DNA from 4 places in the Evansella sp. AB-rgal1 genome. Region 4 is predicted to be linked to each of the others. Evidence: riboswitches for the same ligand, from Rfam matches in the RefSeq annotation. Region 4 holds a riboswitch; each other region holds the start of a gene.
The links. Region 4 has a riboswitch for cyclic di-AMP ahead of ACERII_RS17770 (dicarboxylate/amino acid:cation symporter). Riboswitches for the same ligand answer to the same signal wherever they lie in the genome.
Positions count from the first base shown of each region.

Region 1: linked by a shared signal. The riboswitch ahead of ACERII_RS19690 (TrkH family potassium uptake protein) and the one ahead of ACERII_RS17770 (dicarboxylate/amino acid:cation symporter) in region 4 are both predicted to bind cyclic di-AMP.
Region 2: linked by a shared signal. The riboswitch ahead of ACERII_RS16125 (potassium channel family protein) and the one ahead of ACERII_RS17770 (dicarboxylate/amino acid:cation symporter) in region 4 are both predicted to bind cyclic di-AMP.
Region 3: linked by a shared signal. The riboswitch ahead of ACERII_RS22800 (potassium channel family protein) and the one ahead of ACERII_RS17770 (dicarboxylate/amino acid:cation symporter) in region 4 are both predicted to bind cyclic di-AMP.

Region 1 is NZ_JBGUAU010000027.1:13,527-16,679, forward strand. Features, by position in the region: gene pfkA (6-phosphofructokinase) at 1-146, opposite strand, end outside; gene ACERII_RS19690 (TrkH family potassium uptake protein) at 550-1,902, opposite strand; cyclic di-AMP (ydaO/yuaA leader) riboswitch at 2,203-2,353, opposite strand; gene ACERII_RS19695 (hypothetical protein) at 2,496-2,663, shown strand; gene ACERII_RS19700 (FMN-dependent NADH-azoreductase) at 2,965-3,153, opposite strand, start outside.
Region 2 is NZ_JBGUAU010000018.1:84,356-87,508, forward strand. Features, by position in the region: gene sigK (RNA polymerase sporulation sigma factor SigK) at 1-491, opposite strand, end outside; gene ACERII_RS16120 (hypothetical protein) at 971-1,135, shown strand; cyclic di-AMP (ydaO/yuaA leader) riboswitch at 1,247-1,386, shown strand; gene ACERII_RS16125 (potassium channel family protein) at 1,427-2,110, shown strand; gene treP (PTS system trehalose-specific EIIBC component) at 2,405-3,153, opposite strand, start outside.
Region 3 is NZ_JBGUAU010000038.1:26,443-29,595, reverse strand. Features, by position in the region: gene ACERII_RS22805 (TrkH family potassium uptake protein) at 1-1,308, opposite strand, end outside; gene ACERII_RS22800 (potassium channel family protein) at 1,310-1,972, opposite strand; cyclic di-AMP (ydaO/yuaA leader) riboswitch at 2,036-2,191, opposite strand; gene abc-f (ribosomal protection-like ABC-F family protein) at 2,656-3,153, shown strand, end outside.
Region 4 is NZ_JBGUAU010000022.1:45,529-48,681, forward strand. Features, by position in the region: gene ACERII_RS17760 (fibronectin type III domain-containing protein) at 1-224, shown strand, start outside; gene ACERII_RS17765 (DUF1761 domain-containing protein) at 848-1,225, opposite strand; cyclic di-AMP (ydaO/yuaA leader) riboswitch at 1,461-1,609, shown strand; gene ACERII_RS17770 (dicarboxylate/amino acid:cation symporter) at 1,839-3,080, shown strand.

The sequences.
Region 1 (3,153 bases), on a different contig from region 4:
ATATCTCCTTCCATTAATCCTTCATAGCCTCTGTATACACCATAGACATCAAGATTATGGTAAATTGCTTTTTTCGTTACAGCTCTAACAGCCGCATTCATTCCTGGTGAATCTCCACCACTTGTCATCACAGCAACTCTTTTCAAAGAAACCACTCCTTTTAAGTGAAAGTATTATTTGTATGTACTATTTGTCAAAAATTACACGATACTTAGATACAGTCCATACTTAAATTATCCACAATACTGTTAATTTATTACTTCATGTTATTATTTGAAATCGGATATTACGAAATTTTATATGTTTAAGGTGATATCCTCAAAATACCCCTTTTAAAATTGAATCAAACTATAAAGGATACTAATTGTGTATGATTATGTTCCCTTCGCTACTGCAAGCTCTCTTTCCTAGGTGCGCTGATGAGCTATATGGTTTCCACTCATTCTAAAGGATGTACATAGTACTTATCTACTTCAAGACGTATCCTCATTAATCAACAACGTACAACTATTTCATTGGCAGACGTGTTGCCCCTGAAGGAAACTTCATTTACCCGATAATAACTCTCTCTTTTGGGTAATGATATAGTTCTGTCGTTGTTTTTCCTCGAATGATAAATAGAAAGGAAAAGATTCCTATTCTCCCAATAAACATGAGGAAGATAATCACAATCTTGCCAGGAGTACTTAGCTCGGGAGTAATCCCCATAGATAACCCTGTTGTTCCGAAGGCGGAGCTCACTTCATAAACAATTGCCATTAGAGGAAATGATTCCGTATTGGCTAGAAGTATTACCGCAGTTCCACAGAGCATAACCGCAACTGAGATTACCACAAAGGATTTCATAATATCCTCTGTATCTATCTCCCGTTTAAATATCTTCACCGATTGTCTGCCACGAGCAAATGCAAAAATCGCTAAAATGGCAATAGCAAATGTTGTAGTTCTAATCCCTCCGCCAACACTGCTAGGTGAAGCACCAATAAACATAAGAAGACTTTGGACCAATTGAGTAGAAACGGTAAACTCACTTACATCCATTGTTGCTAAACCACCATTTCTCGTTGTAACAGATTGAAAGAGTGCAAAGAAAAGGGATTCATGCCAAGACTTATCCGTGAAAAAATGACTTCTATCAAAATAATAAATCAAAAGTGTTCCAATAAGAACTAAAATGAAAAAAGTGATTGTTGTAATTTTTGTAAATAAAGAGAAGTGAAATTTTTCTCTTGATCTCATACTCTCTTTTATTTCTAATAAAACGGGAAAACCTATTGCTCCGAATATTAACAGAAGCATATTTATAGATTGGACAAAATAATCTTTTGCAAAAGGTGCCAAGGACTCCCCTGTAATATCAAAACCAGCATTCGTTGCGGCACTTACAGCCCCAAAGAAACCTTGTAAATAAGCCTCTTGCCAAGTTGGATAATAGTTTAGAAAGTAAGTACCTAATATCACTGTTCCAATTGCTTCAATTATTAAAAATAATAGTAATATTTGGAGCATTAGTTGAACAAGTCCTGAAAAGGTGTGCCGATTTTGATCCGTCATTATTAATTGTCTTTCGCGAAAACCAATTTTCCTTCCTAAAAGAACCCAAATAAAGGTACCAAGAGTCATTATTCCTATACCACCAAACTGAAGAATAAAAGCTAGAATAAAGACACCTGTTACGCTGAACGTTTCTGCAGTGGAAACAACGGTTAATCCTGTAACACTTATGGCACTGACTGCAGTAAAAATAGCATTAATGAACGACCATTCTACACCTGGATTTAACGCAATTGGTAAGCTTAAAAGAATCGTAGATAAGAAAACGGCAGCAACATAGAATATCACGATTATTTGTACAGAAGTTAACTTTATCGAATTGACTTTCGTTACTCCAAAGTTCACCATAACTCACTATTACCTTGTTTTGTGCTAATATACGCTAATGCTTTATCCACTTTGTTCATCTCCTCAAATACAAAAAAGACTAATCTCGATGTAGGGCATTAAAAAGGTAGGTTTTGAGTTTCCCCTTTTCTTTGCGCCTTAAAGAAGAGTCTGAATCAGACCTTCTCTCTTGAAATAAGAACAGGAAATAAATGGTAAAGTAGTTAGTCACCCAGTCTACCATAACGAAAACCGAAGTTTTTTATACTTTAACCCTTTAGCAACTCTACATATTCGTAAAGTATAAATATAAGTTTTCTTCTGTTCCCTTTGTAACGCTTACGAAGTTAGCTGTCGGATTAGGAGTTGAGAGTACCCCTTCATAAAAATGATTCACCCCAAGATAAAGAGTTCTTCCTCTTTACCAAAGTGGTTCCTCCGTTTTGTATAACAAATTCAGCGATATAAGGTTTTTATTTACTTTTATAATCGTAATTTACTCCTAGTTCACGACACTGTCAATAGAAATATTTTCAACAATTTAGTGACAAAAGTACTATCTCTTACTTATAATTAATGTGAGTAGATACTAACAAAAAGGGTGGCTGATCATAATGAAATTAGAAGAGAAATTACCTTATTTCGATGGAAGTGGACTTCAGTTTATTCAACCATTAAAGAATGCGAGTCAACAAGACTATGTGAGTAAACCAAATTTATTTCCGAACACAATTTACCCAAAGCACCCTTACTTTCCTTATGTACATAACGAAAAAAACTAGAAAAAAGTGGTGTGTTTCAAAAGTTTAAGCCTTTGGAGCACACCATTTTTATTTTTCTCCCTCATGCTCCCGTCTGCTCGCGGATTTAACCGCATGCCAAGGTAGGCACTACTGCGGTAGTGCCTATAAAATGACCTAGTCACTTTTCTCCCTCATACTCTCGTTTGTTCTCGGATTTAACCGTAGGCCTGGGTAGGCACTACCTCTGTCTGTTGCGCCTACAAATGGACCTAGTAAAAAAGCTGTTCCAAACAAAAATCATCAATTAGATGACTTTTGGGAACAGCCCTACTTATTTTACTTATGCTTGCTTCGCAACAGAAACAGCTTCGTCTAAACCTTTTTGAATAATTTCTTCTGCTTGATCCGGGAATTGGTTATGTCCTTCGATGATTACCGAAGTGATATCTTTTACTCCCCAGAAGTTTAACATTGTTGATACATAATTTACTGCCATTTCTGAAGCTTGAGCAGGACCTTCGGAGTACAC
Region 2 (3,153 bases), on a different contig from region 4:
ATACTTAATTGGATTTGTTCTACTACATCTTCCGTTTCCGCTTGAAGAACGTCGATAAGACTAATTTCATTTCCTTCCTTATCCTGACCAATTGGATCATGTAAAGAGACGTCTTTTCTTACCTTCTTTAAAGCTCGTAAATGCATAAGTATTTCGTTCTCGATACATCTCGCTGCATACGTGGCGAGTTTTGTTCCTTTACCAGGAGAATAACTTTCAATGGCTTTAATCAACCCAATTGTACCGATGGATATTAAATCCTCGTTTTCTTCTCGAGTATTTTCAAACTTCTTTACAATATGTGCCACTAATCGCAAATTGTGTTCAATAAGGAGGTTCCTCGCTTCCTCGTCTCCTTCATGCATTTTTTGAATATACTCTTTTTCTTCCTTTGCATTTAACGGTTGTGGAAATGCATTGTTTTTTACAAAGGAAACAAAAACAAATAATTCTTTCACAAAATGTGTAATCGCTGCAAGTAGACTGGACATGCACACACCTCCGTTTGGGCATTGTACCTAATTTATATGCAAGGTGTAGGTCGTCTGTGTCTGTCTACATTTATTCTTTTCGAATATTTTTTATTGAGTTTAATAAATTGATAATTAGGGAATATTTGATGTTTCATTTTAAAAATCTGACGGAGAATCTATTTTCCAGGTAAACTTCCATGCAAGTAAGAGAATTGCACGATGACGGATGAAAATACGTTATGAAGCTTATTAGTTAATTTAACTTTATATGGAATCTCGAATGCCCCCGTAACTCCACTGGGAAGCAGATCAGAAGCAAGCGTTTGCCAGATCCCCACAGGACAGTGAGTTGGCTGAAGCGAATGTAATACAATCCAACAAAGTTAGTAATACTTTATGATATGAGTATTCTTGATCACGCGTATTTTCTGGATAACCTACATAAAAACCCCTATTAAGGAAATATTAACTTTAATAATATCCAAGGAGTGATTGTTTTGACAAATAATAAAAGCCCATTAGATTATGATCGTTACGCTACAGCACACCTTAGCCCTGACTTACTTCAACGTATTTCATCATTAGAGGAGGACCTTCGAAATGCTACAGAAAAAGAAATTGTACTAATAGCCTATGAAGAAAGTGAACACAATGCTACTTAATGTGTTAGAACATAAAAACAAAACGGTGTTTTTTTTACATTTTGATAAACGTATTGACAATTTATATAACAAAGAGTAAATTACCAATATGAATAATTATATGAATAAAAAACCTTTTTGTCGCTTAGTCCTATTGGAACGGAGGAACCGAATCTGACGAAACTATTCGTCTTGGGGTCAATCACAATGTGAAGGGGTACTCTCATCCCCTAACCCGACAGCTAACTTCGTAAGCGTTGCAGAGAGAAAGGTCTGTTTTTAGACCCTTCTTAGGAATGGTCTTTTTTTTTCATGCATAAGGGAGATGACACCGTGAGTAATAGAAAGCAATTTGTAGTAATTGGATTAGGGCGATTTGGTGGCAGTATTTGTAAAGAGCTTGTAAAAATTGGACATGAAGTACTTGTGATGGACAAGGATGAGCAACAAATACAAGAGTTTTCCAACATTGCTACACATGCCGTTGTGGCAAACTCAACAGATGAAAGTACTCTTCGATCATTAGGTGTTCGTAATTTTGATTTTGTCGTTGTAGCTATAGGTGATAACATACAAGAAAGTATTTTAACTACACTGCTCTTAAAAGAAATGGGATTGAAGAATATTTGGGTAAAAGCAAAAAATGATTACCATCATAAAGTTTTAGAGAAAATTGGAGCAGACCATATTATTCATCCAGAAAAAGATATGGGAAGAAGAATTGCTCAACAGATGTCCGATGAAAAAGTAATTGATTTTATTGAATTATCTGATGAATATAGCATTGTAGAATTATTTGCTACTCCAAAACTTGAAACTAAAAGTCTGATCGATTTAGATATTCGTGCACGTTATGGAGTTACAATTTTAGCGGTAAAGAATAAAGAGAACATAGATATTTCACCGGAGCCAACATATGTAATTGAAAGAGGAGACTTGCTAATTGTAATTGGACATAACAAAGATATCAAACGATTTGAAGATCAAGCAATGTAACTCTTTTTCAAGTCGTATGTTACGTATCATTTAAAGAAAAGGCTCTGTTAAACGTAGATGTTGATTTTCGCTACAGGTTGCTCGTTTTCCTAGGGCGAACCGCAACTCTCCTCCCAATTCCGCCTAAATACTTGGCCACGTCCTGTGGGCAACGGCGTCATGTCGCCATCCAGGCTCCATCCTCAAGGAGTCTCGCACCTTTCATAAGAATCAACATTATCCTTTAACATAGCCAAAGAAAAAGCACTGAAAGTATACATTACTTTTTCAGTGCTTTTTTCACTAAATATCTTTTTACTTCCCTAGTCGTTTATATGCATTTACACCCATTTTTGTACGTGAGAAAATGACAGTAAGAATGAACGGAACTACAATTGCGACTATCATTGAAATGGCAAATACAAACATGTGTTGAACCTGTATGGAGAGAATACCCGGTATACCTCCAACTCCAATAGAATTTGCCATAACGTTACTACCTACTGAGATTATTGCAGCTGTCATTGATCCTAACATTGCCGCTAAAAATGGGAATCCATATTTTAAGTTAATACCAAACATCGCTGGTTCCGTTACACCAAGGTAACATGAAATTGCAGCTGGTACTGAAACTTGCTTTTCTTTTTCATCTTTTCTATTTAAGTAAATCATGGCTACAACCGCTGACCCTTGTGCAATATTAGAAAGTGCAATCATTGGCCATAAGTTTGTTCCACCAAATTCACTCATTAACTGAAGATCAATAGCATTTGTCATATGATGCAAACCTGTAATAACGAGTGGTGCATATGCAAAACCGAAAATAGCTGCAAATAGCCAACCAAAAGCAGAAGTTAAGCTAGTGTATACTACATCTGATATTGCAGAACCAATCGTCCATCCAATCGGTCCTAATACGACATGTGCAATCAACACTGCTGGTACTAATGCAAACAATGGAACGAATATCATAGAAACAACACTTGGAATCACTTTACGTAATCGTAGCTCCAAGAATGATAATACAAATCCTGCTAAGATAGCTGGAATAACCTGAGCTTGAT
Region 3 (3,153 bases), on a different contig from region 4:
ATGTGTTATCAGTGGCTTTGATGACTTTGCTAATGCAAATGCTAGTGTTAACGGACCAATTCTTCCGATAAACATCAGCACAATAATAATTTGTTTTCCTAAAAATGATAGCTCCTCTGTTAACCCCATAGATAACCCGACAGTACCGAATGCTGAAAAAGCTTCGAAAACAATATTCAGAAACGGTGCATTCGATTCCGTCACACTAAGAGCTAATATGGATAGAAAGATAACTATTAAACTAATCACTACAATAGCTAATGCTCGATGGACAATTTCGTTGTTGATTCTACGCCTAAAAATCACTGGTTCTTGTTTTCCTCTTAAGTAGGTAAAAACGGCCAACAGAATAACTAGGAACGTTGTTAGTTTTACTCCACTCGCAGTAGAAGCACTGCCCGCTCCAATAAACATTAACAGTAGCATAAATACTATCGTACCAGGATTCATACTCCCTATATCAATGGTATTAAACCCTGCTGTTCTTGGAGTTACAGCTTGAAAATACGATGCCCAGAACTGTTCCCCACTTGACATAGATCCTAATGTTAATGGATTTGAGTATTCCAATAGAAAAATAACAAGCATTGCAACTATGTTTAATACAACTGTTCCTACAAGCATAATTTTTGTATGCAATGCAAAAAGACGAAATTTCTTTGTTGTCATTACATCATAGATAACGGTGAACCCTAATCCTCCAGTAATAAATAAAATAGTAATGACAATATTTATGCTGGGGTCACCCACATACTTTGATAAGCTGTCTGACCATATACTAAATCCTGCATTGTTAAAGGCAGAAATAGAATGAAATAGACTTGTAAAAACACCATGACCCCAACCGTACTCAGGAACCCACCGAAAGGAAAGGAAAATAGTAGCCAACAGCTCCATGGAAATGGAAAAAACAAATAATATTTTTACTAAGCGAACTACTCCCCCTATGGAATGCTGATTCAGTGCTTCTTGTAGAAGCACTCTTTCTTTAAGTCCTATCCGTTTTCCTAAGACTAAAACGGTCATAATGGCAAACGTCATTAATCCTAATCCACCAATTTTTATTAAAATCATAACGATTACTTGCCCAAAACTAGTGAAAGCACTCCCTGTATCTACCACAACTAATCCTGTTACCGTCGTTGCTGATGCAGCAGTAAAAAAAGCATCCATCCATGAAACAGTTTCCACTGTACTCCATGGTAGCTTTAATAAAAGTGTACCAACAATGATGACAACTCCGAAGCTTAAAGCCAATAATTGTGGCGGTGAAAATCGCCAGTGAGTTAGTAAATTAACTATTTTCACGTTACATCACCTGATCTTCAAAACGTTTAATGTCATCATTATGTCCAATGACAATAAGTAAATCTTTGTGAGAAATTTGATAATTAGGTAATGGTGAAATATCTATATCGTTTCCTTTTTTAATAGCAAGTATGGTTATACCAAAACGAGCTCTAATATTTAAATCAATAAGGGTTTTCCCTTCAATTTTGGGTGAAGCTATTAGCTCAACAATACTATACTCATCCGAAAGCTCAATAAAATCTATTACATTTTCATCTGACATTTGTTGGGCAATTCGTCTCCCCATATCACTTTCCGGGTGTACTACTCTATCTGCTCCGATTTTTACAAGCACTTTATGATGATAAGTATTTCTCGCTTTTACACAAACATGTTTTACTCCAATTTCTTTTAAAAGTAGTGTAGTTAATATACTAGCTTGAATGTTATCACCAATGGCAACGATAACAGAATCAAAATTTCGTATTCCTAATGAGATTAGTGCTCTTTCATCAGTTGAATCTGCAACTACTGCATGTGTTGCGTATTTTGCAAATTCGTTTACTTTTTGTTCATCCGTATCTAACGCTAGTACTTCGTTCCCTAATCTAACAAGTTCTTTGCAAACACTGCCCCCAAAACGACCTAGACCAATAACAACAAACTGTTTTTTACTTGCCATTATGACATCTCCTTTTGCCCATATGAAAAAAGACCAATCTTAAAGAAGGGTCTTCATCACAGACCTTTCTCTCCATGAACGCTTACGAAGTTAGCTGTCGGGTTAAGGATAGAGAGTACCCTTTCTTATAATAAGACTCACCCCACGGCAACTAGTAATCTACTTGCCGAAAATTGGTTCCTCCGTTCTGCCTTTAGACAGATTCAGCGATATAAAGGATTATATTTATTTTTATAATCGTACTTTACTCCTCCCATTTTCGATTGTCAATATCGATTTTGTGACAAAAATAACTTTACTTTAAGTAGATTTTTAGTTATTAGACATTCACCGGCCATTGATCGAGCATTTCACGAGATAAAAACTCCTCTCATCTGCTCGATCTCCTCCTGATATCCCCCCATCCAATTATTGAATTTCCAAATTTTTCTGTGTTATAATTACCTTAATACTTATTGAAGGGATGATGGGTGGCCGATGGATAACTAATCTTATTTTCTAACATTTGAAATCACAAATTTCAAATCAATCGAAATAGGATTAGTCTGCCCATTTTTCTATAGAATCCAATAAAATGAGCTATGTCAAAAGATAGCTTTGTTTGTGTATGTAATGGCACGGCTAATCCTTCCAAATCAAATTTGGGAGGATTTTTTGTTCTCCCTGTAAAGAGGGTTGATCGTATGAAAGAACTGTTAAAATTATCAAACGTAAGCTATGAAATAGTGGACAACACTATTTTTCAAGATATCAATGCAAGTGTTCAACAAGGAGATATCATCGGAATCATCGGAAAGAACGGTGCTGGAAAAACTTCATTGTTAGAAATGATTCACGAAGATATCCATCCGTCAAAAGGACAAATACAGTGGCTAGAACAAGATATGAAGATAATTATGGTAGAGCAAGAAACAGAATTCCATTTTTCCAAAGAGAAGACCCCTCTGGAAAAAAAGTTACGAGAGAATTGGCATGTTCCGAACGTTGATTTTCCCCACTTAAGTGGAGGAGAAAAACGAAAAGCAAGACTTGCAACTGGTTTTTCCGAAAAAGGAGATCTATTACTCTTAGATGAACCCACAAACCATCTTGATGATGGAAGTTTGCAATTGTTACAGAAGGAAATGAAAAATTATCACGGAACCATCCTCCTTGTCTCTCATGATCGATATTTTCTCGAC
Region 4 (3,153 bases):
TGCTTATCGAGAACAGCTACAACATTGCAATGAACGGTGGTGTAGTTGTAGGTCCAAGCGGAATCCGTATTGCAGCACGTAATGATATGCCAAACACAAGAGATATTTTAATGCAAAATCTAACTCTCCGTAATTCAGAAATTGTTGAGTCACCATGCGGAGATAACATGGAGTTCCGAAACATTACGTTAGAGAATAGTACAATGAACGTTTGTGGTCAGTAAGTAAAGTTAGTCTTGAATGATAAGAGAAGCTGGTGATCTCATGAGATCACCAGCTTCTTTTTTGATGTAAGTGAAAATGTAAACCATCGCGGAAGAAAATACGTTATAAAGTAGTTTTAGTACTGTGGGTCATTATATGGAATGAACGTAAGCCCCGAGACTCCAGTGGGAAGTAGAGCAAGGGCGAGACCTCGCAGAGCTGGAGCCAGGATGGCGACATTGCGCCGTTGCCCACAGGACGTGGGCTGCTCTTAGGCCAATTGGAGGAGGCTCGCCAGCTCCCCACAGGAACGCGAGCAGGTTGGAGCGAATGGAATACAAACCAACAAAGTTATAATACTTGATAGCACGTATTTTCAGGGATAGACCTCCTTGCAAGGGAAAATTTGCACCATGGAGATGAAAATACGTTATTAGGGTTTTAGTAACATCAACTATATATGGAATGAGCGCAGGTCCACGAACTCCGGTGGGAAGCAGAGTAGAGGCGAGACACCGCAGCGACGGAGTCGTGAGGAGGCTCGGCAACTCCCCACTGGAAAGGAGTGGACTGAAGCGAATGGAATAACTACCAACAAAGTTAGTATCACTCGATATTCTGATACACGTATTTTCAGTGTAGCCTATATAAAAAACATCATAACAATACCAATAATTGTTAAGGCGATGATATGGTAACCCACAGCAATAAAGTAGACCACCACTTGCTTTTTGCTACTAGATCCTAATCCGAAAATAAAGTCCTTCGCATAAGCAAGGGAGACGATGAACCCTACTCCTGCTCCCAATAAAGCGCCATCAAGTAACGTTTCCGCTTGTGAAAGTTGAAGTATAATGAAAAAAACAAAGGTGGTAAGAACAGTAACCAATGTTAACAATCCATAGTTTGGTTGTTCAGGTTTAATATTTAATTCCTCCACCCACCTATTTCCCAGGATGGAATAGTATATCATCCCACTCGCCATATAAATGATAACTCCTAAAATAACTGCAAAGATCATAAATCTCCCTACTTTCGTATCAAATTACTATTGCATTTTTAAAAATATATCTGATTAAATAACAACAGTACAAGTATAGACTATTTATCTTACTGATAGTATTTTTTACAACAAAATTATTACTGAGTGCTTTTTAAAAAGAAAATAGAGTTATGTTATTATCTCTTAAGTAAATTTTTTAAAAAATAATGTCGATTATTGACGAGGACGTTTGTATATAGTAATATAAATCTAGTTTCATAGACAGCTTAATCCTATGCAGGAGCGGGGGAACCGACTTTCAAGTGTGGCCTATGGCCATAGGGGTGAATCCTTTTTTAGGTAGGGTGATTTCTATACACCCGAATCCGACAGCTAACCTCGTAAGCTATTATAGAACCAGCTAAGTTTATTAAAGCCATGACTGAGTTCTCTCTTTCGTGGTTTTTTTCTGTGGAAAAGTTTAACTCAGTAAAGTGATAAAGCGAGAAGGCGAAGCCCTAGTTTTCAAAGTCTTCGTGTAAAAAAGATATAATTGGTGAACTCGTTGCAATCGTAATGTTCAAAGTGAGAGAAGAACTCCTTACAACACGGACGAAATGCAGCATGACATAAAAAAAGGAGGATTACATTCATGAAACGAAACAACAATCTTACAAAAAAAATTATTATTGCACTGATTCTAGGTATTATCGCTGGTTTTCTATTGAATTTGTTCGCATCTGGTGTGTTTTCTGTTGTGGATCAGTATCTACTATATCCAGTAGGTCAGCTATTTTTAAATCTGATTAAAATGCTAGTGGTACCATTAGTGTTTATCACCATTACACTAGGTGTTGCTGCTCTAGGAGATCCAAAAAAACTTGGAAGAATTGGGCTAAAGACAATAGGATATTTCTTAGTAACCACGACAGTAGCGATCACTATTGCTTTAGGAGTAGCCACTTTAATCCAACCCGGTGCAAATGGAAACTTCGATACGGAAAATGCTCATTATGAGCCAAGGGAAGCACCACCAGTGGTGGATACGATCTTAAATATTATCCCAACAAACCCAATTGACTCTATGTCTAGTGGAAATATGCTACAAATCATTGCATTTGCCGTATTTTTCGGGTTAGGAATCGCTGTGCTTGGGGAGAAAACGAAGCTTGTCTATCAACTTGTGGAACAAACAAATCATATTATGATGTACCTTGTTAACCTCGTGATGGTCTTGGCCCCATATGGTGCGTTTGCGTTAATTGCATCTGCTATTGGAAAACTAGGGTGGGAAGCCTTTGAGGTGATGGGGCTCTACTTTATCGCAGTAATGATCGCGCTCGTTATTCATACAATAGTAACGTATGGTACAGCAGTTTCATTGCTAGGAAAAATGAATCCAATCAAGTTTTTCAAAGGATTTGCACCAGCAATGTCTGTAGCCTTTAGTACATCAAGCAGTAGTGCTACACTTCCAGTCTCCATGGAAACAGCACAGAAAAACTTGAATGTACCGAAATCAATTAGTAGTTTTGTTCAACCACTTGGTGCAACAGTTAACATGGATGGAACGGCAATTATGCAAGGGGTAGCTGTTGTCTTTATCGCGCAAGTGTTTGCAGTAGACTTAACAATGAATCAAATCTTAGTTGTTGTTTTAACCGCAGTTCTTGCAAGTATTGGTACTGCCGGAGTTCCTGGTGTAGGCTTAATAATGCTTGCTATGGTATTAACATCAGTAGGTTTACCTGTAGAAGGAATTGCCCTGATTATTGGTGTGGACCGACTTCTTGATATGACGAGAACAGCTGTTAATATCACAGGAGATGCATCCTGCGCAATTGTAGTTGCAGAATCTGAAAAGAAGCACGGCCTAGATAATATTACTGGATAATTAACAAAAAGGTGTCTCATCTATCTTTTGAATAAGGTAGATGGAGACATCTTTTTTTATAAAGGTTACCCTG